DNA from 4 places in the Micromonospora sp. NPDC003241 genome. Region 3 is predicted to be linked to each of the others. Evidence: riboswitches for the same ligand, from Rfam matches in the RefSeq annotation. Region 3 holds a riboswitch; each other region holds the start of a gene.

Region 1 (5,083 bases), on a different contig from region 3:
CGGGCCACGACCACCACCACGCTTCGGTGTCGAACGCCGCACACCGCCACTCCGGCCGGCTGTGGGCGGCGTTCGTGCTGCTCACCGCCCTGATGGCGGTGGAGGCGGTGACCGCTCTGTGGACCGGCTCGCTGGCTCTGCTCTCCGACGCCGGGCACATGTTCACCGACGTGCTCGGCATCGGGATGGCGCTCGCGGCGGTGACCGCCACCCGACGCGTGGACACGCATCCACAACGCACCTTCGGCCTCTATCGGCTGGAGGTGCTCGCCGCGTTGGCCAACGCCGTGCTGCTCGTCGGCGTCGCCGGTTACGTGCTGGTCGAGGCGGTACGCCGGTTCGGCGACCCACCGGAGGTGCGTACCGGGCCGGTGCTGGTGGTGGCCACGCTCGGCCTGCTCGCCAACCTGGTCGCGTTCGCGCTGCTGCGACCCGGGGCACGGGAGAGCATCAACCTGCGCGGGGCGTACCTGGAGGTGCTGGCCGACCTGCTCGGCTCGCTGGGGGTGATCGCGGCGGCGGCGCTGATCGCGCTGACCGGCTGGTGGTGGGCGGACCCGCTGGTGGCGGTCGCGATCGGCGCGTTCATCCTGCCGCGTACCTGGCGTCTGGGCCGGGCGGCGGTCCGCATCCTGGTGCAGGCCGCCCCGGAGCACCTCCAGGTCACTGCGGTGCACGACCGGCTGGCCGCGGTGCCCGGCGTGGCCGGCGTCCACGACCTGCACGTCTGGACGCTCACCTCCGGGATGGAGGTGGCCTCGGCCCACCTGACCACCGCCGAGGGCGCCGAGGTCGGCACGGTGCTCCGCGCCGCCCGTACGGCGCTGCGCGAGGACTTCGACATCGCGCACGCCACGTTGCAGATCGAGCCCGGGACGAGCGCCGGTGCCTGTGGGACGGTGGAGTGGTAGCGGGGCGGTGAATGCGAAAGGCAACAAGAATCCCATTTGTCTGGTTTACTGGTGACCAGGGGAACACCAGGAGTCACACCGGCTGCACCAGCCCCACCAGCACCGGTAGGCTCGGACCCGGTCTCCGCCAGGCGGCACTCGACGGTGCCGGCGGTGACCGCCGCCTAATCGCCCGCCAGGGCGAACCGGGGAACCATGTTCCAGGGGTGCATCCGCGTCCAGCGGTAGGGATCTTCCGTCCCGAACCCGTCAGCTAACCCGGTCGGCGGCTGACGGAAGGACATGTGCATGCCAGCAGTGGCAACCGTGAGACCGGCCGGCCGTACGGCGGCCCTGATCGCTGCGGGGCTCGCCCTCGCCCTGGGCGCCGCGCTCGCTCCGTTCAGCGCTGCCTCCGCAGCCCCCGGTGACGTCGGCGACGAGGGCGGTACACCGGCGCTGCGCGCCCAGTTGGAGGCGGCCAGCAAGGGCTACCTCGACGCCAAGACCGCCCTGGACCGCTCGGTCGTCCGGCAGAAGAAGCTGGCCGAGCAGCTCACCACGACCGAGGGTCAGCTCACCGAACGCAGCGACAAGGTAGCCGAGATCGCCGCGCAGGCGTATCGCGGCGGCCGGCTCGGCGCCGCGTCGGCGCTGCTCAACAGCGGTTCCCCGGCCGGTTTCATGGACCGTGCGGCGGCGCTGGACGCGGTGGCGGCCAACGAGGAACGCGCGCTGCGGGACCTGCGGACCACCCGGGACGAGGTCAGCAAGACCAAGCAGGCCCTCGACATCGAGGTGCAGGAGCAGCGCAAGCAGGTGGCCGTGATGGCCAAGCGCAAGGAGCAGGCCGAACGCTCGCTGACCGTGGCCGAGGAGCGCGCCGAGCGCGCTGAGCGGGCTGCGGCACAGGAACGGGCCAGCCGGACCCCGGCACGTGGCGGCGGTTCCAGCAGCGCCACCGCCAAGCCGGCACCGCGCAACTCCAACGGCTCCTGGCCGGCCGAGTCGTGCAGCGTCAACGACCCCACCCCGGCCAACGGCTGCATCACGCCCCGCACCCTGCACGCGCTCAACCAGGCCAAGGCGGCCGGCTTCACCCGGTACGTCTCCTGCTACCGCGCGGGCGGCTCGGGTGAGCACCCGAAGGGTCGGGCCTGCGACTTCGCCGCGCAGAAGAACGGCTTCGGCGGGGTCGCCACCGGCGGCGACCGGACGTACGGCAACAACCTGGCGGCGTTCTACGTCAACAACGCCGACCGTCTCGCCGTGCTCTACGTGATCTGGTACAAGCAGATCTGGCTGCCGAGTAGCGGCTGGCGGACGTACAGCGGCGCGCGGGGCGACCCGTCCAGCGACCACACCAACCACGTACACCTGTCGGTGTACTGATCCACACGGCACGCCGGGTGGCCGCCCTCGCGGGTGGTCCACCCGGCGTCGTCGTTCCCGCACTCCGAGGCGGCTGCCTCGGCTCCGCCCCGCCCGTCGCCGCGCGCTCTGCGGCCACCTTGGTTACCGTCGACATCGAAGCGGACATTTCGTGGCGACCGGGAGGAACGGTTATGAGCGGACCGCAGCGGACCCAGTGCGACGGTGTGTCGTGAGCGCGGCGACCGGACATGTGATGGTCTTCGCGCCGACCCCACTGCTCACGGTCACGATCGACCAGCCCAACGAGACTCCGGAGCTGCACCTGCACCCCGGCGGTCAGGGCGTCTGGCAGGCCCGGATGGTGCTGTCGCACGGCGTCGACGTGGTGCTCTGCACCGCGCTCGGCGGCGAGATCGGGCAGGTGCTGGAGCCCCTGCTGGTCAGCGAGGGCGTCGACCTCAAGGTGGTGGCGCGGGACTCCGGCGGCAGCGGCGGGTACGTGCACGACCGCCGCGAGGGCACCCGGCAGGAGATCGTCGACGTGACCGGGCAGCCACTGAGTCGACACGAGTTGGACGAGCTCTACAACCTGTCGCTGGGCGAGGGGCTGCGGGCGGCGGTCAGCATCCTGAGCGGCCCGAACGACCCGTCGCTGGTCCCCGCCGACCTGTACCGGCGTTTCGCCGCCGACCTCGGCGCGAACGGCAGCCGGGTGGTGGTCGACCTCTGCGGCGACCACCTCACCGCCGTGCTGGACAGCGGGGTCTTCTTCGTCAAGGTCAGCCACGAGGAGCTGATCGCCGACGGCCGCGCGGCCGACGACGACGAGGAGCAGCTCACCCGGGCGATGTACGAGCTGCACGCCACCGGTGCCGAGAACGTGGTGGTCAGCCGGGCCGACAAGCCGGCGCTGGCCCTCGTCGACGGCGAGGTCTTCGAGGTGCAGATGCCCCGCCTGGAGGCGGCCGACCCGCGCGGTGCGGGGGACTCGATGACCGCCAGCGTGGCCGCCGTGGTGGCGCGCGGCGGTGACGTACGCACCGCGATCCGGACCGGCGCGGCGGCCGGCGCGCTGAACGTCACCCGGCACGGACTGGGCACCGGGCGGCTGGACTCGATCACCGGCCTGGTGGACCGGGTACGCCTGGAGCCGGCCGGTGTCCGCCGGCAGGAACGCACCACCCCCGACGAGTTGGCCCACCGGGTGGGTGGCGCATGACCCTGCGAGTGCTGATCACCAACGACGACGGGATCGCCGCGCCGGGCATCCACGCTCTGGCCCGGGCGGCGGTCGACCGAGGGCTGGACGTGGTGGTCGCGGCACCGCTGGAAGAGGCGAGCGGCACCAGCGCCGCGATGAGTGCGGTGGAGCAGGACGGGCAGGTGGTGGTCCGTGAGCATCCGTTGCCGGAGCTGGCCGGGGTACCGACCTTCGGGGTCGGCGGCTCGCCCGCCTTCATCGCGTTGATCGCCGTGCACGGCGCGTTCGGGCCGCCGCCGTCGGTGCTGCTCTCCGGCATCAACCGGGGGGCGAACGCGGGCCGGGCGGTGCTGCACTCCGGCACGGTGGGTGCGGCGTTCACCGCCGCCGCCAACGGCTGTCGGGCGTTGGCGGTGTCACTGGACGTGCTCTCCGTCGGGGAGGCGACCGCCGTCAGCGGAGGTGCCGCAGTGGCCGCCGCGGCCCGGGTACGCGACGCCGAACGGAACTGGGCCACCGCCGCCCACGTGGCGTTGGACCTGCTCCCCCGGCTGACCGCCGGTCCGGTGGAGAGCGTGCTCAACGTCAACTCGCCGGACGTGCCGCTGGACCGGCTGCGCGGCGTACGCCGGGCGGGGCTGGCCACCTTCGGTCAGGTGCAGATGACCGTCGCCGAGGCCGGCCACGGTTTCGTGCGGACCGCGCTGGAGGAGCCCGGTCAGGCGGTGCAGCCCGGGACCGACCTGGCGTGGCTCGCCGACGGGTACGCCTCGGTGACGGCGGTCCGCGCCGTCACCGAGGTGTCCGACGTGAACCTGACCGGTCTCGACGGCGACTGACGGTCAGCCGCCGGGAAGGACCTCGGGAGTGGCGGCGGCACCGGCGTAGTACGGCTCCGGCGCGCCGAAGAGACCGAGCAGCCCGGTCACCCAGAGCTGTCGGTGCACGAACCGACTGGGTTCGGTGACGATCAGCTTGACGCCACTGACCTCAGCCGTCTGGAAGCCGGCGACCATCGCGCTGATGCCCACCGAGTCGATGAAGGTGACCAGCCGCATGTTGAGCTCGATCCGGGCCGGCCGCCCCTTGGCCAGCACTTCGGCGATGGCCTCTTTCACCTCGTACGCGGTGTCGACGTCGATCTCGCCCCGAGGGGCGATCTCGATGACACCACCGGGCCGAACCGTCTGCAGGATCGACAGGCTCACGCGAGCACCTCCACTCGCCCGTACGACGGGCGCCTCATCAGTACGCGGGCCGCGACCGAGAGTATTCCTCCGACGGCCTCGGTCGCCACCCCTCGGGATGAGCAATTCGCGGACATCGGCGCGTCAAATCGCCCATATCCGGACTTATTACGTCCTATCACTCGGAGCAAGCCGAGGCCCGCACCGACGAACCAGGGTAGCGGGCCGCGGCTCGCCCGTCCGATATCCGGGACCCCGGCGTGCCCCGCAGGCCGACGGCCTGACCTGCGACCAGCCGGTGCGGGTGGCGGAGTGTGCCTAGCATCACCGATGACGACCACGACGAAGGGACGACACGATGCTTCGCAGGCTCGCCGGTCTGGCCGGTGTCAGCGCCCTGCTCGCCCTCCTGCTCGCCTGCGGGTTCGGCG
Region 2 (5,083 bases), on a different contig from region 3:
TCATGCCCTGCACCTGGTACGCCGTGGTGACCATGGCAACTCTCCTCTCCAGGGCCCGTCCACCCGGGCCGGGCACCCCGTCGAATACCCTCGGGGGGTATCCACAACCGTGACCGTACCATACCCCCCAGGGGTACGTTATCCTCGTGTTCATGAGCACACCCGCGCCGATCCGCGGCTACACCGCCAGCAAGGACCAACTGCTCGCCCGGCTACGTCGTGTCGAGGGGCAGGTACGCGGCGTCGAGAAGATGGTCGACGAGGATCGCTACTGCATCGACGTGCTCACCCAGATCTCCGCGATCCAGGCCGCACTGGACAAGGTCGCTCTCGGCCTGCTCGACGGGCACGCCCGGCACTGCATGCACGAGGGCGCCGCCGAGGGCCGCGCCGACGAGATGGCCTCCGAGATGATGGCCGCCGTCGGCCGCCTGATGAAGCGCGGCTGACCCGCCCGTCGCCTGATGAAGCGCGGCCGACCCGACCCACCCGCACGCCCGGCCCGGGTGTCGTCTCCGGCACCCGCCCCCGACACACGCGCGCGACCTGCGTTCCGATGCCGACCTGGCTACCATTCGCCACGATGGCCAGCCGGAACCGCCCTCACGGTACGCAGCCATCCTGCCACGCTCGGGCCATTCCGGATGCCCGCCGCAGCGGCCGACCGGCGGCGCTGAACCTTCTCGCCCGCCGGTACGTAGTTCGCCTTGGAATCGTTGGGAGACAATGAATGGGCGCCGACCACACCCGTTCCGCTCCGCCCACCCCACCCCGGGTGCGGCGGATCCTCATCGTGACGGTGGTCCCCCTCTTCCTCGTCACCCTGGTCGCCGCGCTCGTGCTCTGGCCCTCGGACCCGCCCCGGCCCGAGGCCGCCGACGACACGCCTCGTTACCACGGCACGGTCACCCGGGTGGTGAACGAGCCCTGCCCACCGAACCCGGTCGTGCCCGAGGGCACCCCGACCACCGCCGGGCAGCAGTGCGGCACGGTGACCGTACGGGTCGACAGCGGCCCGGACTCCGGCGAGGACGTGCAGACGCCGCTGCCGGACGGGCCGGGAGCGCCCCGGGTCAGCGTCGGCGACGAGATCATCCTGGTCTCCCTGACCGATCCCGAGGACCCCTCGCTCAGCTACTACAACATCGCCGAGCACCAGCGGGGCAAGCCGCTGATCTGGCTCGCGGTGCTGTTCGCCGCCGCCATCGTGGCCTTCGGGCGGCTTCGCGGCCTGGCCGCGCTCGGCGGCCTGGCGGCCAGTTTCGCCATCCTGATCACCTTCGTGCTGCCCGGCATCAGCGCGGGCCAGCCGCCGTTGGTGGTCGCCATCGTCGGCGCGGCACTGATCATGTTCGTGGTGCTGTACCTGACGCACGGCATCTCGGCACAGACCTCGGTAGCCGTCCTCGGCACGCTCGGCAGTCTGGTGCTCACCGGCCTGCTCGGACTGGCCGCCACCCGGGCCACCCACCTGACCGGTTTCGGCAGCGAGGACGCCACCACGCTGTCCATGTTCCGGGGCGACGTCGACCTGCACGGCCTGCTGCTCGCCGGCATCATCATCGGCTCGCTCGGCGTGCTCGACGACGTCACGGTGACCCAGGCCGCCGCCGTGACCGAACTGCGCCACGCCAACCCGAGCTTCACCCGCCGGGAGCTGTACCGCTCGGCGACCCGGGTCGGCCGGGCCCACATCGCCTCGGTGGTGAACACCATCGTGCTGGCGTACGCGGGCGCGTCGCTGCCGCTGCTGCTCCTGCTCACTGCCGACACCCGCGCGCTCGGCCAGATCGTGACCAGCGAGTTCCTCACCCAGGAGATCGTCCGCAGCGTGGTGGCCACGCTGGGGCTGGTCGCCGCCGTACCGCTGACGACCGCACTGGCCGCGCTGGTGGTCACCGCCGGACGGCGGGACACGCCGGAGCCCGGCGGGTCCGGCGGCCACGACGACGGGCCGGACGGCGACGGCCCCACTCCCCCGACTCCCCGGCCCGGCACGGACCGGACCGAGGCCCTGCACGCGCTCAGCACCGCGCGTGCGCGTGACACACCCCCCGCCACCGGATCGCGGTGGCCCGACCCGGACAGGAGCACGGACACCACATGGTGACACCCCGCAGCGTGACCGCCCCTGCCGACACGGTTCGTGCCCGTGTCGTTGGTCACCCATCGCGATTACGAAATGACGCATCTAGCCGGGTTCGGGGCGTAGAGACCGACATGGACCGTCGGGTAACCTCACAGCCGGTCACCGACGAAGGCGCGCAGCGGCGCCTGCGGTGCCACCGCCCAATCGCCGCGAGGCGAGCCGGGGACCCAGGTAGGTGGGGTGAATCCGCGTCAGCGGTAGGGGCCACTTCCGTTCCGAACCCGTCAGCTAACCCGGTCGGCGGTCGATGGAAGGGAAAGAAGTGACGGCACCCCTACGCCGCTGGATGACACCCGTGGTGGCCGTGTTCGCCGCGTTCGCCGTGTTCGCCGGGCCCCTGCCGGCCATGGCCGCGCCGAACCCACCCGCGCCGGCCGAGCACGACGACGACCCACCGATGCTCAACGACCTGATCGAGTCGGCGAACCGCGACTTCTCCAAGGCCAAGAACCAACTGGAGAAGTCCAAGAAGCGCCAGCTCAAGCTCGACGTCGAGCTGCGCCGCGCACAGGCCGACCTCGACGCGCTCCGGCCGCAGGTCGCCGAGATCGCGACGCAGTCGTACCGCACCGGCCGGGTCGGTGCGATAGCGATGTTGTTGCAGAGCAACGCGCCGGACTCGTTCATGGACCGCGCGTCCGCCCTGGACGAGTTGAACCTGTTCAACGACAAGAAGTTGGGCGAGGTCAACACGATCCGGGAGCGCGCCGACCAGGCCAAGCTCGCCTCCGACGCCGAGGTCCGTGAGCAGCAGAAGCTGACCAACGACATGGCGCGCAAGAAGACCGAGGCGGAGAAGTCACTGCGCCTGGTCGGTGGCGAGGGCCTGACCGGTGGCCTGGTGGCCGCCACCTCGCCGGTCGCCCGGGTGGCGCCGAACCGCGCGTCCGACGGGAGTTGGAAGCCGGAGTCGTGCAGCCAGAAGGACCCGACCACGTCGGGTTGCATCACGCCGCGCACCCTGCACATGTACAAGGAGGTCAAGCGGGCCGGCTTCGACCGCTTCGTCGGTTGCTGGCGGCCCGGTGACAGGTTCGAGCACCCCAAGGGCCGGGCGTGTGACTGGTCGTTGCAGAACAGCGGGTTCAGCCCCTGGCACAACAACGACACCCGGATCTACGGCAACAACCTGGCGGCCTTCCTGGTCCGCAACGCCGACCGGCTCGGCATCTACTACGTGATCTGGAACCGGCAGATCTGGTTCCCGACCGAGAACAGGTGGCGGTCCTACAGCGGCCCGTCCAACCACACGGACCACGTGCACGTGTCGCTGCTCTGAGCACCGTCCGGGTGACCTGCGAGGGCCGCTCCGCCGTCTGGCGGAGCGGCCCTCGTCGTCCGTGTCGGGCAATCCGGCGGGTCAGCCCACGGGCGTGACCACACCCGCCATCTCGGCGGGCTCCGCCGCGATGGTCCGCACCTCACCGGCGGCCAGCCGGTACGACATGCCCACCACCGCGCATCCTCCCGCGGCGACCTCGGCGGCCAGCGCCTCGGAGGACTCCAGCATCGCCTCGACGGTCTGCGCGATGTGGATGTCGACGATCGCGTCCAGGTCGTCGACCCCCGCCCGCTCGGCCCGGCGCAGGCTGGGCACCACCGCGTCCACCACGGCACGCAGGTGCCCCGAGGGCGCGGTGCCGGTGGCCGCCGCGGCCCGGGCCGCCTGGACGGCACCGCACGAGTCGTGCCCGAGCACCACCACCAGCGGCGTACGCAGCACGCTCACCGCGTACTCGACGCTGCCCAGCACCTCCGGGCCGATGGTGTGCCCGGCGGTCCGGACCACGAAGAGATCGCCCAACCCACGGTCGAAGATGATCTCCGCAGCGAGCCGGGAGTCGGAGCAGCCCACGATCACCGCGAAGGGGTGCTGCTCGGCGGCGACGGCGGCCCGGTGGCTGGCGTTCTGGTTGGGGTGCCGGAGCGTGTCGGTGACGAAGCGGCGGTTGCCGGCGATCAGCTCGGCGAGGGCGCGCTCCCGCGAACCGGGAAGGTCTGCGGTCAGGTACTCACGTTCGGGACCGGGCTGCGCTCCGATCGTTCCGGGTCGACTCATCCGGCGTCACCTCGCCTCTCGGTGGAATGCCTGGTCATCCCGGCCGGCGCTGGCCACGGGCTGCCACCAACCGTCACACGCAGCGCAAGGCACGTCAAGCTATGCGTGATCTGCATTTCATGTATTACAGAACGCTTGCCAATCGAGCCGAGCGGGCGCGAGCGCAGCTCCGGAACACGACAGGGCAGGCCATACGATGGCGGGCATGGCGACCTCAGACGAGCGAGAAAGTACCCGCAACTGGACTTTCCTGACAAACCACGCACACGTACTGCTCGCCATCGCCCGCAACCCCACCGCCCGGCTGCGCGACGTCGCCAGCGAGGTGGGGGTCACCGAACGCGCCGCCCAGGCCATCGTCGCCGACCTGGAGGCGGGCGGCTATCTGCACCGCACCCGGGTGGGCCGCCGCAACGAGTACACCCTCAACCCGGCCGGCCGGTTCCGCCACCCGGCCGAGGCCGACCGTCAGGTCGGCGACCTGCTCGCCCTGTTCACCGACTAGGCCGCACCGTCCACAGTCGACTACGTGGCGTGGTTCACCGATCCCGTCCCACTCGCGCCCATGCGTTATCGGCACGGGGACGATAGGTTGAACACGTGTCATCCGTCGCGCTCGCCCGTCCCTTGTGGCCGGCGACGCTGCGCACGCTGCGGGAGCTGACCCGACTGGCGCTGGCCGCCCTCGTGCTGGCGGTCGGCCTCGGCACGGCCGCCGCGAACCTGCCAGCGCGCCCGGCGGGCGACCAGCCGATCCACGCCGTCGCCGATCATCGCGCCTGGTCCGTCACCGCCGACCTGCCGACCTGGCCGGGCACCGTCGCACCGGCTGCCGAGCAGGTGCGGGCCTCCGGCACGCTGGCGACCTCACCGAC
Region 3 (5,083 bases):
CGCTCACCGGCGCGACCACCTGGGGACTCGGGCTGGCGGTGGCCGCGCTCACCGCCACGGTCTGGGAGCGCCGGGTGCGACCCGGCGCCGACAGCGTCGCGGAGACCGCCCTGCTCGCCGCCGGGATCCTGGTCGGCTACGCCCGGCAGCTCGACGGCGGCTTCGACCCGATCCTGGTGGTCACCGCCCTGGTGCTGCTCGGGCTGGTGCTGGTCACCGGGCCGCTGCGGACCGCCGGCAACCTGGAGATCCGCGCCGCCAACCTGCCGGTACGCACCTGGGTGCCGCAGGTCGCCGCCCGGGGAGACGACGCGGTGGCGGGGCTGCTCGCCGCGCTGGCCGTGGCCGCCCTGGCCGGTCTGCCCGCCGTGGTCGCCCTACTGCTCTGCCTGCCGGTCGGCGCCGCCGCCGGGGCGGTCGCCCTCGACCTGGCCCGCCGCCGGTTCCGGCCGACGGCCGGCGGGTCGGCGGTCACCCGGGCACTGCGCCGGCACCAGCCGGAGTTCGTGCTCCACTTCTCCGCCCCGCCCGGGTCGGAGTACCAGGTCACCATGTGGCTGCCGTACCTGGAACGGATCGGTCGGCCGTTCGTGGTGATGCTGCGGGAGCCCGAGTTCCTGCCCGCCGTCGCGGCGGCCACCACCGCCCCGGTGGTCTACTGCCCCACCCTGCGCACCATGGACGAGGTGCTGGTGCCGAGCCTGCGGGTGGCGTTCTACGTCAACCACGGCGCGAAGAACAGCCACTGCATCCGGTTCACCCAGCTCACCCACGTCCAACTGCACCACGGCGACAGCGACAAGGCGCCCAGCGCCAACCCGGTGTCGGCGATCTTCGACCGGATCTTCGTGGCCGGCGAGGCGGCCATCGACCGGTACGCCCGCGCCGGGGTGGAGATCCCGGCCGAGAAGTTCGTGGTGGTGGGCCGTCCGCAGGTCGAGGCGATCGAGGTCCGCCACCAGCCGACGCGCGGGCTGGCGAACCCCACCGTCCTCTACACCCCCACCTGGACCGGCCACCACGCCGACGCCGACTACTGCTCGCTGCCGATGGCCGAGACGCTGCTGCGGCGGCTGCTCGACCGGGGCGCCACGGTGATCCTGCGCGCCCACCCGTACACCAACCAGCATCCGGCCTCGGCCCGACGCCTGGCCCGGCTGCACGAACTGCTCGCCGCCGACCGCTCCCGCACCGGCCGTCAGCACGTGTTCGGCGCCGCCGCCGGCCGGCTCACCCTGGCCGAGTCGGTGAACCGGGCGGACGCCCTGGTCTCCGACGTCTCCGGGGTGGTCTCCGACTGGCTGTACTCGGGCAAGCCCTACGTGGTCACCGACACCGGTGTCGACGGTGACCGGTTCGTCGAGCGGTTCCCCCTCGCCGCCACCGGCTACGTGCTGCGCCGGGACATGTCCGACCTGGACGACGTGCTGACCCGGCTGCTCGACACCGATCCGCTCGCCGAGGCGCGCTGGGCGACCCGTCGGCGCTACCTGGGCGACTTCCCGGCCGAGTCGTACGCCGAGGCGTTCCTCGCCGCCGCCCGGCGGGAGCTGGACCCGACCTGGACCGCCCCGGCACCACGGACCACGACCGACGCCGCCCTGCCCAGCGCCACCTGAGCGGTCTCAGCGCCAGGGGTCGAGCAGGGCCAGCACCGCCGCCGGATCCTCGACGTGGGCGTGGTGACCGAGACCGGGCAACGTCACCACGGGTACGCCGTACGCCCGGAGCTGGTCGTCGGTGACCATCGTGTCGTGTTCGCCCCGGGCCAGCAGGACCGGCACGTCGATCGCCGCCAGCAGGGCGGCCAGGTCGGGTTCGCCGACGGCGAAGGCGGCGGGGTCCATGGCCAGCCGCCACCGCCCGTCCACCTGCCGCAGCCCGGCGTCCACCGCCGGTTGCTCCGGGCCGAGCAACCCGGTCAGGCCGGCCACCCGCAGGTGTCGCCGGGCCGCCTCGTCGCGGGTGCCGAACCAGGTGACCGGCCGGGCGGCCAGGTCGGCGGCGCGGGCCAGCTCCGCCGGGGACCAGACCGCCTTGATGCCGAGGCCCACCACCGCGTCGACCGCCACGCCCCGGTCGGCGGCGGCCAGCGCCAGGCCGACCACCCCGCCGAGCGAGTGTCCGAGTACGACGATCCGGTCACCGGGGGCGAGACTCCCCGCGACCCGGTCGGCGAGAGCGGTGAAGGAGTACTCCGGCAGCGGCGGCGCGGCGCCGTGACCGGCCAGATCCGGGGCCGACCACCGGCCCGGCCACCGCTCCTGCAACAGCGGCGCCCAGGGCAGCCACACGTCGCCGGTGCCACCCATCCCGTGCAGCAGCACCAGCACCGCCCGGTCGCCCGACTCCTCGCTCATGCGCGAAGTCTGCCACCTGGAGGTAAGGAGGGGTCCCCTGCTATGCACGAGGCGTTAGCAGGGGACCCTTCCTTACATCTCAGGAGGAGTAGCCGCGGGTGGCGGCCCAGTGGGCGAGATCGATGGTGGTCATCCAGTACGAGTAGTACGAGGCGTCGGCCGAGTCGGCGATCTTGACCAGTCGACCGTCGTCCTCGTAGCCCACCACGGCGACGTAGTGGCCGCCGGGGAAGGAGTGCCAGCCGCCGTCGGTGTCGGTGGCGCTGCCGGCCACGTTCACCACGACACCGCGCCCGTCGGTGATCGCCTCGACCACGTCGGCCTGGAGCTGGTCCATCTGCGCCGGGCTGGCCGAGCCGCCCGGCAACATCGTGGTCGAGTACGGCCCGCCCTTGACCGTGGCGTTGAGCACCCGGGTGGTGTCCTGGGCCGAGTTGGTGCCGGCGTACGTGGTGCCGAGCTGGGCGGCCAGGGTGTCCTGGTCACGGTCGACACCGGCGGCGCTGAGCGCGTTGCGTACCGCGGCCGGGCCGCAGTAGTAGCCGGTGGTTTGCGCCTGGAAGTCGTAGTCCAGGACCTTCCGCGCCGGTGCCTTCGGGGCGGCCTTCGCACTGGTGGCCACCGGCGAGGGGGCCGCCGAGGTGGCCTTCGGCGAGGGCGACGGCGCGGCGCTGCTCGGGGCCGCGCTGCTGGGCGGGGTCGACGGGGTCGGCTCCACCCGGGCCTCGGCGCGGGAGACCGCGGTGTCGCCGCGCAACTCGGCGACGGTGGTCGTGGTGTGCGCGGTGGCCGGGGCGTCCTCGGTGCCGACGAGTACGGCACCGGCACCGGTGGCCAGCGCCAGCGCAGCGGCCGAGGCGGCGACGACCTGATAGGGGCGTTCGGTGGCCAGCCGGCGTAGCTGGCGCGTGACGGTCTGCTTCACGGAGTCCTCCACGGGAGCTCAGGGAGGCACGGCGAACCGCTCCGGCGGTCAACTCGACAGGACCTGTCGAGGACCGCCCGAGTACGGGGACGGCCGTGCGAGGGGCTGCGCCCGGATGACCGGGCGGGGGCGGTGGCCGCAGTCAGCTCGTAGCCGACGGCCCGGCGAGCGCGGGCACCGCAGTGCCGTGGAGGTGAGGGAACTCAAGGGGTACGACGAGGGGATGCACGAGAGGAAGGCTCCTTCCGACACCGCCGACCGGGTTAGCTGACGGGTTCGGGCGGGAAGACGGCCCTACCGTGAGCCGAGGCTCGCGGATTCACCCCAGTGGTGCGGTGGGTCCCCGGTTCGTGAGACCACGATTAGGCGGGTCGATGCGGCGTCGCCTCCTGCGATCGGGTACCGCATCGGACGGGCCGACACTACTGGCCGGCCATTGCCCTGCCAACCCGCTCTGACCTGCGTAAACATGATCCAGGTCGATGATTTTCGGGCGTTCGGTCAGCGACGTCGCGCAACGGGACCGACGGCGATCGACGCAACAGGCGGTGACAGGGGGACCACCCGCAGACAATGTCTCCGGGCATCGCGTCACGTCTCGGGCGGTTCCCGCCTCGGCGTCCGTTCCGGCGAGGGATGTGACCGGGCTCACCCAATCCGGCCGGACTATCCGGTCGCCGAGCCGGGTCACCCCACGCGCGCCGGTCGCCACCGCAGGACCGCTGCGGCCGGACGTGCGACGGCGGTGACGGCGGGCGCCGGGAACGGGTTCGGGCGCAGGCGCTGCGCGGCGGCGTACGCCTCGGCGGAGAGCACCCGGGCCGCGTCGATGGCCAGCTCGGCCTCCCGCCAGGCGGCCCGTTCCCGCTCGGCGGCGACCCGGTACGCGGCCCGGTGGTTGTCGCGGACGACCCGGGCCAGGACGACCTCCTGTTCGGCCGGGTGCAGTCGGGGATCCCAGCCGGCCCGACGCGCCAGCACGTCGGTGAGCTGCCGCGCCGACAGGTCACCGCGCCAGTGCGCCTGCATCGCCGCGTGGTGCAGCCAGCGCTCCCGGGCGGCGTACTCGCTGGCGGTGCGCGGGGTGCGGGGAGCCGGCAGCGCGGTGACACCGGCAAGCCGCCGGGCCCGGCTCTCCGCCTCGTCGAATCCGGCCCAGGCCCGGTCGAGAGCGGTCTGAGCGGTACGCCACGCCTCCTGCCGCCGGGCGGCGTTCTGCGCGGCCCCGGCGGCGGCCACGGCCACCTCACCGGCGTAGCGGCGCAGGTCGGCCGCCTCGGCCTCGGCGGGGTCGGCGGCCGGACCGGTGGCCTCGTCGGCGCCGGACGAGGCCGTTTCGGGCCGGGCGACCAGGGCGGTGAGCACGCCCAGCGCGAGCACGAGCAGCACCGACCAGATGGCGGCGGCCCGGGGCACCTCGATCAGGAACTGGTAGAGGACGGTCTTCTCCATGGCGGTACCTCGTGGGCAGTGGTGCGCTGACAGCGGACCGCGCCGGCATCCGGTCGTCCGGTGGCGGTGCCACGGGACCGGGCGGGGCGGTGACGGGATGTGTCGCGGGCAGAGGTCCCGGGCGTTGCGGGACGGGCTGCGGCGGAGTCCGGTCGGCGGGCCGCAGCGGGGCGCGAGGTCAGGCGCCGGGTGGGGCGCGGGCACCGTGGGCGGCCGGTGCGACCGTCGTCGGGACGGATGTCGCCGGACCTGCGACCACCGTCGCGGCGGGCCGCTGCGCCTCCGGGCGCGCCTCCGGCAGCAGTCCGGGTACGCCCACCGGGTCGACCCGGTCGACGACCCCGGT
Region 4 (5,083 bases), on a different contig from region 3:
GTGTGGCCACGGTCGGTCTGCTGCCGGCGGCCACCACGGCCGCCATTCCGACGGCTGCCGCCGTCTCCGCTGACGAGGTGTGTGAGGACCAGACGGGCACGGCGGCCCGGGTCCGGGGCGACGCGGTCGTCAAGCACGACCCGAACGAGTTGACCATGGCTCAACTGCACCAGCGGGAGGCGGAGTTCGCCGACCTGTTGCAGGAGCGGGCCAAGCGGGTCGGCCAGCGCACGCTGAGCACCCAGGCCGCGGCGGCCTCGGTCACGATTCCGGTCGTGGTGCACGTGATCCGCAGGGACACCACCCGCGCCGGCGGGAACATCCCCGACTCGTTGATCCAGTCGCAGATCACCGTGCTGAACCAGTCGTTCGCGGGGTCGACGGGTGGTGCCGCCACCGCCTTCGCGTTCCAGTTGCAGAGCATCAACCGGGTCACCAACACGTCGTGGTATCCGATCCGGCAGGGCTCGACGGCCGAGCGGCAGATGAAGACCCAGCTCCGCCAGGGCACCAAGGGCACGCTCAACATCTATCTGGGTGCGCTGAGCAACGGCCTGCTCGGCTGGGCGACCTTCCCGCAGACCACGCTGAACGTGATGGACGGTGTGGTCGTGCTCAGCGAGTCGTTGCCGGGTGGCACCGCCACCAACTACAACCAGGGTGACACCGGCACCCACGAGGTCGGCCACTGGCTGAACCTCTATCACACGTTCCAGGGCGGCTGCTCGGGCAGCGGCGACCAGGTCTCGGACACTCCGGCGGAGGCGTCGCCGGCCTACCAGTGCCCGACCGGTCGGGACACCTGCTCCACCGCAGGGCTGGACCCGATCACCAACTTCATGGACTACACGTACGACACCTGCATGTACCAGTTCACCCCGGGCCAGGCGACCCGGATGATCAATGCGTGGAACACCTACCGCGCGTAGCGCGGGAGTCGTCGGCGCGTACCTCCGGTGCCGGTCCCGTCGTCAGGCGGGGCCGGCACCGGTCGGTTCAGGCGGCGCGGACATGTCGGGCCGCGCGGGTCCGGTGGGGCGTGGGCCGGGCGGCCTGCGGGGTGGCGCCGGCCGGGTCGAGCCAGACCTGCACGGCCGGCTCACCGACCAGCCCGCCGGTGGCGGCGCGCTCGTGCCGGGCGAGCATCGCCACGTCGACGGTGAACTCGAACAGACGCCAGTCGGCGTGCGGGGCGGCGCGGGCCGCGAGCGCCAGCCGGGCCACCGTGGCGTCGTCGGTGACGGGTCGGGCGCGGCCGGCGACGTACGCCTCGTCGTCGCTCTCCTCCGCCGGGAACGAGTGCAGCGCGTAGCGCCCGTCGCGTTCCAGGTCGCGCCGCTTCGGCGAGTCGATCACGAAGCAGAAGAGACCGTCGGCGGTGATCACCGGGGAGACCGGGTGCACCCGGGGCCCGCCGTCGGCGCGGACCGTGGCCAGGTAGCCGAAGCCCGGGCCGTACTGCTGCATGAGAAGGCGGATCCCGTCGGCGAGTCGAGGCTCGTCGACGGCGAATTCGGACCAGGAAGCCATGCCGACATCCTATCGAACATACGTTCTAAGCAGGTAGTCCGACACGCAGGTCACGACTACCGGCCGCTAAGGTGTGGCGATGCTGCTCTCCGACCGTGACCTGGTCTCCGAGATCAAGGCCGGCACCCTGGCGCTGGAGCCCTTCGAGCCCACCCTGGTGCAGCCGTCCAGCATCGACGTCCGCCTGGACAAGCTGTTCCGGGTGTTCAACAACCACCTCTACACACACATCGACCCGGCCACCCAGCAGGACGATCTCACCTCGCCGGTGGAGGTGCCCGACGGCGAGCCGTTCGTGCTGCACCCGGGCGAGTTCGTGCTCGCCTCCACGCTTGAGGTGATCTCGCTCGGCGACCAGCTCGCCGGCCGACTCGAAGGCAAGTCCAGCCTCGGTCGCCTCGGCCTGCTGACGCACTCCACCGCCGGTTTCATCGACCCCGGCTTCTCCGGTCACGTCACGCTGGAGCTGTCCAACGTGGCCAACCTGCCGATCATGCTCTGGCCCGGCATGAAGATCGGCCAGCTCTGCATCTTCCGGCTCTCCTCGCCCGCCGAGCACCCGTACGGCTCGCTCGTCTACGGCTCGCGCTACCAGGGCCAGCGCGGCCCGACGCCGAGCCGCGCCTGGCAGAACTGGCGTACCTGGCCGACCCGCTGACGACCGGCGGGCCCGCGCTGCCGAGACGCGGGCCCGTGGCCGTCCGCCCGGCGACTCAGCCGGGCCGACCGAAACTGTGGATCGGACTGGTGTCCATCCGCTTCATCGCGATCGGCTTGCCCGCGCGGGAGGCGTGCACCACCCAGCCGCCACCGACGTACATCCCGACGTGGTGCAGGTCGCGGAAATAGAAGACCAGGTCACCCGGGCGCAGGTCGCCGCGACCGACCGAGGCCGTGACCTGCCGCTGCCGCGCCGCGTTGTGCGGCAGCGCCACTCCGGCCCGCGCCCACGCGGCCAGCATCAAACCCGAGCAGTCGTACGCGTGCGGCCCCTCGGCCCCCCACGAGTACGGCTTGCCGATCTGGGCGCACGCGAAGGTGACCGCCTCACCGGCCGGGCCACCCGGATAGGTGGCCGGACAGGGCGCCGGCCGCAACGGACCACCACCCCCGTCGTCGTACGCCCGCAGCCGCAACCGCTGCAACCGCTCGATCTCGGTGTCGATCTGCCGCCGCTTCCCGGCCAGGTCGGCCTCGGTGCGGGTCAGCTCGGCGATGGTGCGGTCCAGTCCGGCTCGGGCGGCGGCGAGTTCGTCCCGCAGTTCACGCGCCTGGCGTACGTCCTCCTGCTGGAAGCGGGCGTACCGGTCGAGCACGCCGAGCTGGGCGATGACCTCGCCGGGCGACCGGCTGCCCAGCAGCGTGTTCACGGCGCGGACCGGCTCGCCCCGGTACGCCCGCGCGGCCAGCGCGCCGACCCGCTTCATCGCCTCGTCCACCTGCTGTTGCAGCGGGGCGATGCGGGCGGTCAGGGCGTCCGCCTCCCGGCGGGTGGCGGCCAGGTCCTGCCGGGTGGCGTTGTGTCGTTCGATGACGGCTTCGAGCCGGTTCCAGTCCTCGTCGATCTGGCGCTCGATGTCGTCGACCGTGGGGTCGGCGTGGGCCGCCGTCGCGCCACCGGTCAGCAGAACGGCGGTCGCGGCGAGTGCGGCGAGTGCGGTGATGCAGCGGTACCAGCGGGATCGCGGCGCATCCGTCGTCGGGCCGGGCTTCGCCGACCGGTACGACGGAGGCCGCGGGGCATGGTGTGCCACCGGGCTGCGTACTCCTTCTTCCCAGACCGCCTACCGGGTTAGCTGACGGGTTCGGGCGGGAAGGGAACGCCCTACCGCGACCATCGCGGACTCACCCCGGAAACCTGGGTCCCCGGCTCGCTCGGACAGCGACTCGGCGGTGTCGGACCGTCACCGCCCCGGGTGGGCGGTCCTGCCAGCGGGCCAACGATTGACCAGCGTAGGGACGATCGGCGTCGATGCGCAACACACCCACACCGTCACTCTCGGTGCATTAATCCGACAACGCAGAAGGCCCCCGGTCGCTTGACCGAGGGCCTTTCGTCGTTCCTGCGTACGGGCTCAGGCGTCAGCCGGGTCGACGGAAGCCGGCGACCGGCATCGTCGTGATCGGCGAGACGTTGACCGGCACCCCGGCCCGAGCCGAGTGCACCATCTTGTTGTTGCCCAGATAGATCCCGACGTGACTCACGTCGCTGCGGAAGAACACCAGGTCACCGGGGCGGGCGTCGGCCCGGGAGATGGCCTTGCCCTCGCGCCACTGGGCACCGGTGAAGTGGGTCAGATAGATACCCGCCGCCTTGTACGCGTACTGGGTGAGGCCGGAGCAGTCGAACGAGTTCGGCCCGGTGGCACCCCAGACGTACGGCTTGCCGACCTGCGCGCAGGCGGTCCGGATGGCCGTCCGTGCCGCGTCGCTGACCACACCGTTGATGGTCGGGCAGTTGGTGGTCTTCACCGTGGTCACCGGCAGGGACCGCTCCAGCCGCTTGATCTCGGCGTCGATCTGCTTCTTCTTCGCCGCGAGCTGCTTCTGCTTGGCCTCCTGGTCGACGATCAGCGCGTCGAGCGTGGCCTTCTGGTCGTCGTACTTCTTCCGGATCTTCATCACGCCCTCGAGCTGGCGGCGCTCCTCCCAGGCCAGCCGGTCGAGGAAGGCCATCTGCTCACCGAGCTGGTCCGGCTTCGCGTTGAGCAGCACCGCGCCGAGTTCCTGCGAGGGGCCGGTGATGTAGTACCGGGAGGCGAGGCCGGCGACCCGGTTCATCGCCAGCTCGGTCTCCAGGGCCAGCGGCTGGATCTTCTTCTCCAGCTTCTCGGCCTTCTCGCGGTTGACCCGCAGCTCCGAGCGCACCTTGTTGAACTGCTCGATGGTGGGTTCGAGCTGCTGCCACTGCTTGTCGATCTGGCGCTCGATCTCGTCCACCGACGGCTCGGCGTACGCGGGCGCGGCGACCAGACCGGCACCGACCGCAGCGGCGGCGACCAGGACGACCAGACGGCGAGCGGCCTTGCGCAGCCCGCGCGCGGGGGTGGAACGTCCCGGCGCACGACGATGGAGGGGCATGGTTGCCACCGGCACCGACTCCTTTGCGACCGACCACCGGGCGTCCCGCTAGCGGTAAGGGGCGAGACAGACGACCCACGGCGGTCGGTGCCTCACATTAGGGGAACGCGCGCGACGGAATCAAGGCAACCAACGGCTCATTCACCTTTGCGCGACCGACCGCACACAAAGGGTGTCGACCAATTCGTTACAGTTATCTACGCCAATATAAAAATCGGGACGTGTCGGCATCCGTACCGATGCCGACACGTCCCGACGTACGCGCTGGTCACCCGGCGACCGGCTCACCCTCCTCGGCGCCCCGGGCCTGCTCGGGCTTGATCGAACGCAGCAGCACGCTGGCCACGTCGACCACCTCGACCTGATCGCCGGCGCCCTTGCCGTTGACTCCGTCACTCAGCATCGTCGAGCAGAACGGACAGCCGACCGCGACGGTCCGCGCACCGGTGGACATGGCCTCCTCGACCCGATC

What was found. Region 3 has a riboswitch for cyclic di-AMP ahead of ACWDVW_RS13610 (C39 family peptidase). Riboswitches for the same ligand answer to the same signal wherever they lie in the genome.
Region 1: another riboswitch for cyclic di-AMP. It lies ahead of ACWDVW_RS21835 (coiled-coil domain-containing protein); the one in region 3 lies ahead of ACWDVW_RS13610 (C39 family peptidase).
Region 2: another riboswitch for cyclic di-AMP. It lies ahead of ACWDVW_RS09575 (coiled-coil domain-containing protein); the one in region 3 lies ahead of ACWDVW_RS13610 (C39 family peptidase).
Region 4: another riboswitch for cyclic di-AMP. It lies ahead of ACWDVW_RS02565 (NlpC/P60 family protein); the one in region 3 lies ahead of ACWDVW_RS13610 (C39 family peptidase).

Annotation. Positions count from the first base shown of each region.
Region 1 is NZ_JBSFSO010000029.1:68,282-73,364, forward strand. It holds gene ACWDVW_RS21830 (cation diffusion facilitator family transporter) at 1-911, shown strand, start outside; cyclic di-AMP (ydaO/yuaA leader) riboswitch at 1,063-1,195, shown strand; gene ACWDVW_RS21835 (coiled-coil domain-containing protein) at 1,200-2,282, shown strand; gene ACWDVW_RS21840 (1-phosphofructokinase family hexose kinase) at 2,518-3,483, shown strand; gene surE (5'/3'-nucleotidase SurE) at 3,480-4,304, shown strand; gene ACWDVW_RS21850 (STAS domain-containing protein) at 4,308-4,673, opposite strand; gene ACWDVW_RS21855 (hypothetical protein) at 5,011-5,083, shown strand, end outside.
Region 2 is NZ_JBSFSO010000008.1:134,237-139,319, reverse strand. It holds gene ACWDVW_RS09590 (heavy-metal-associated domain-containing protein) at 1-34, opposite strand, end outside; gene ACWDVW_RS09585 (metal-sensitive transcriptional regulator) at 153-449, shown strand; gene ACWDVW_RS09580 (YibE/F family protein) at 731-2,110, shown strand; cyclic di-AMP (ydaO/yuaA leader) riboswitch at 2,277-2,408, shown strand; gene ACWDVW_RS09575 (coiled-coil domain-containing protein) at 2,412-3,428, shown strand; gene ACWDVW_RS09570 (carbonic anhydrase) at 3,510-4,208, opposite strand; gene ACWDVW_RS09565 (helix-turn-helix transcriptional regulator) at 4,405-4,713, shown strand; gene ACWDVW_RS09560 (hypothetical protein) at 4,809-5,083, shown strand, end outside.
Region 3 is NZ_JBSFSO010000013.1:59,554-64,636, reverse strand. It holds gene ACWDVW_RS13620 (CDP-glycerol glycerophosphotransferase family protein) at 1-1,619, shown strand, start outside; gene ACWDVW_RS13615 (alpha/beta fold hydrolase) at 1,626-2,360, opposite strand; gene ACWDVW_RS13610 (C39 family peptidase) at 2,440-3,297, opposite strand; cyclic di-AMP (ydaO/yuaA leader) riboswitch at 3,523-3,664, opposite strand; gene ACWDVW_RS13605 (hypothetical protein) at 3,973-4,737, opposite strand; gene ACWDVW_RS13600 (hypothetical protein) at 4,916-5,083, opposite strand, start outside.
Region 4 is NZ_JBSFSO010000002.1:178,280-183,362, reverse strand. It holds gene ACWDVW_RS02580 (zinc metalloprotease) at 1-929, shown strand, start outside; gene ACWDVW_RS02575 (pyridoxamine 5'-phosphate oxidase family protein) at 997-1,530, opposite strand; gene dcd (dCTP deaminase) at 1,610-2,188, shown strand; gene ACWDVW_RS02565 (NlpC/P60 family protein) at 2,244-3,284, opposite strand; cyclic di-AMP (ydaO/yuaA leader) riboswitch at 3,297-3,433, opposite strand; gene ACWDVW_RS02560 (NlpC/P60 family protein) at 3,613-4,626, opposite strand; gene ACWDVW_RS02555 ((Fe-S)-binding protein) at 4,880-5,083, opposite strand, start outside.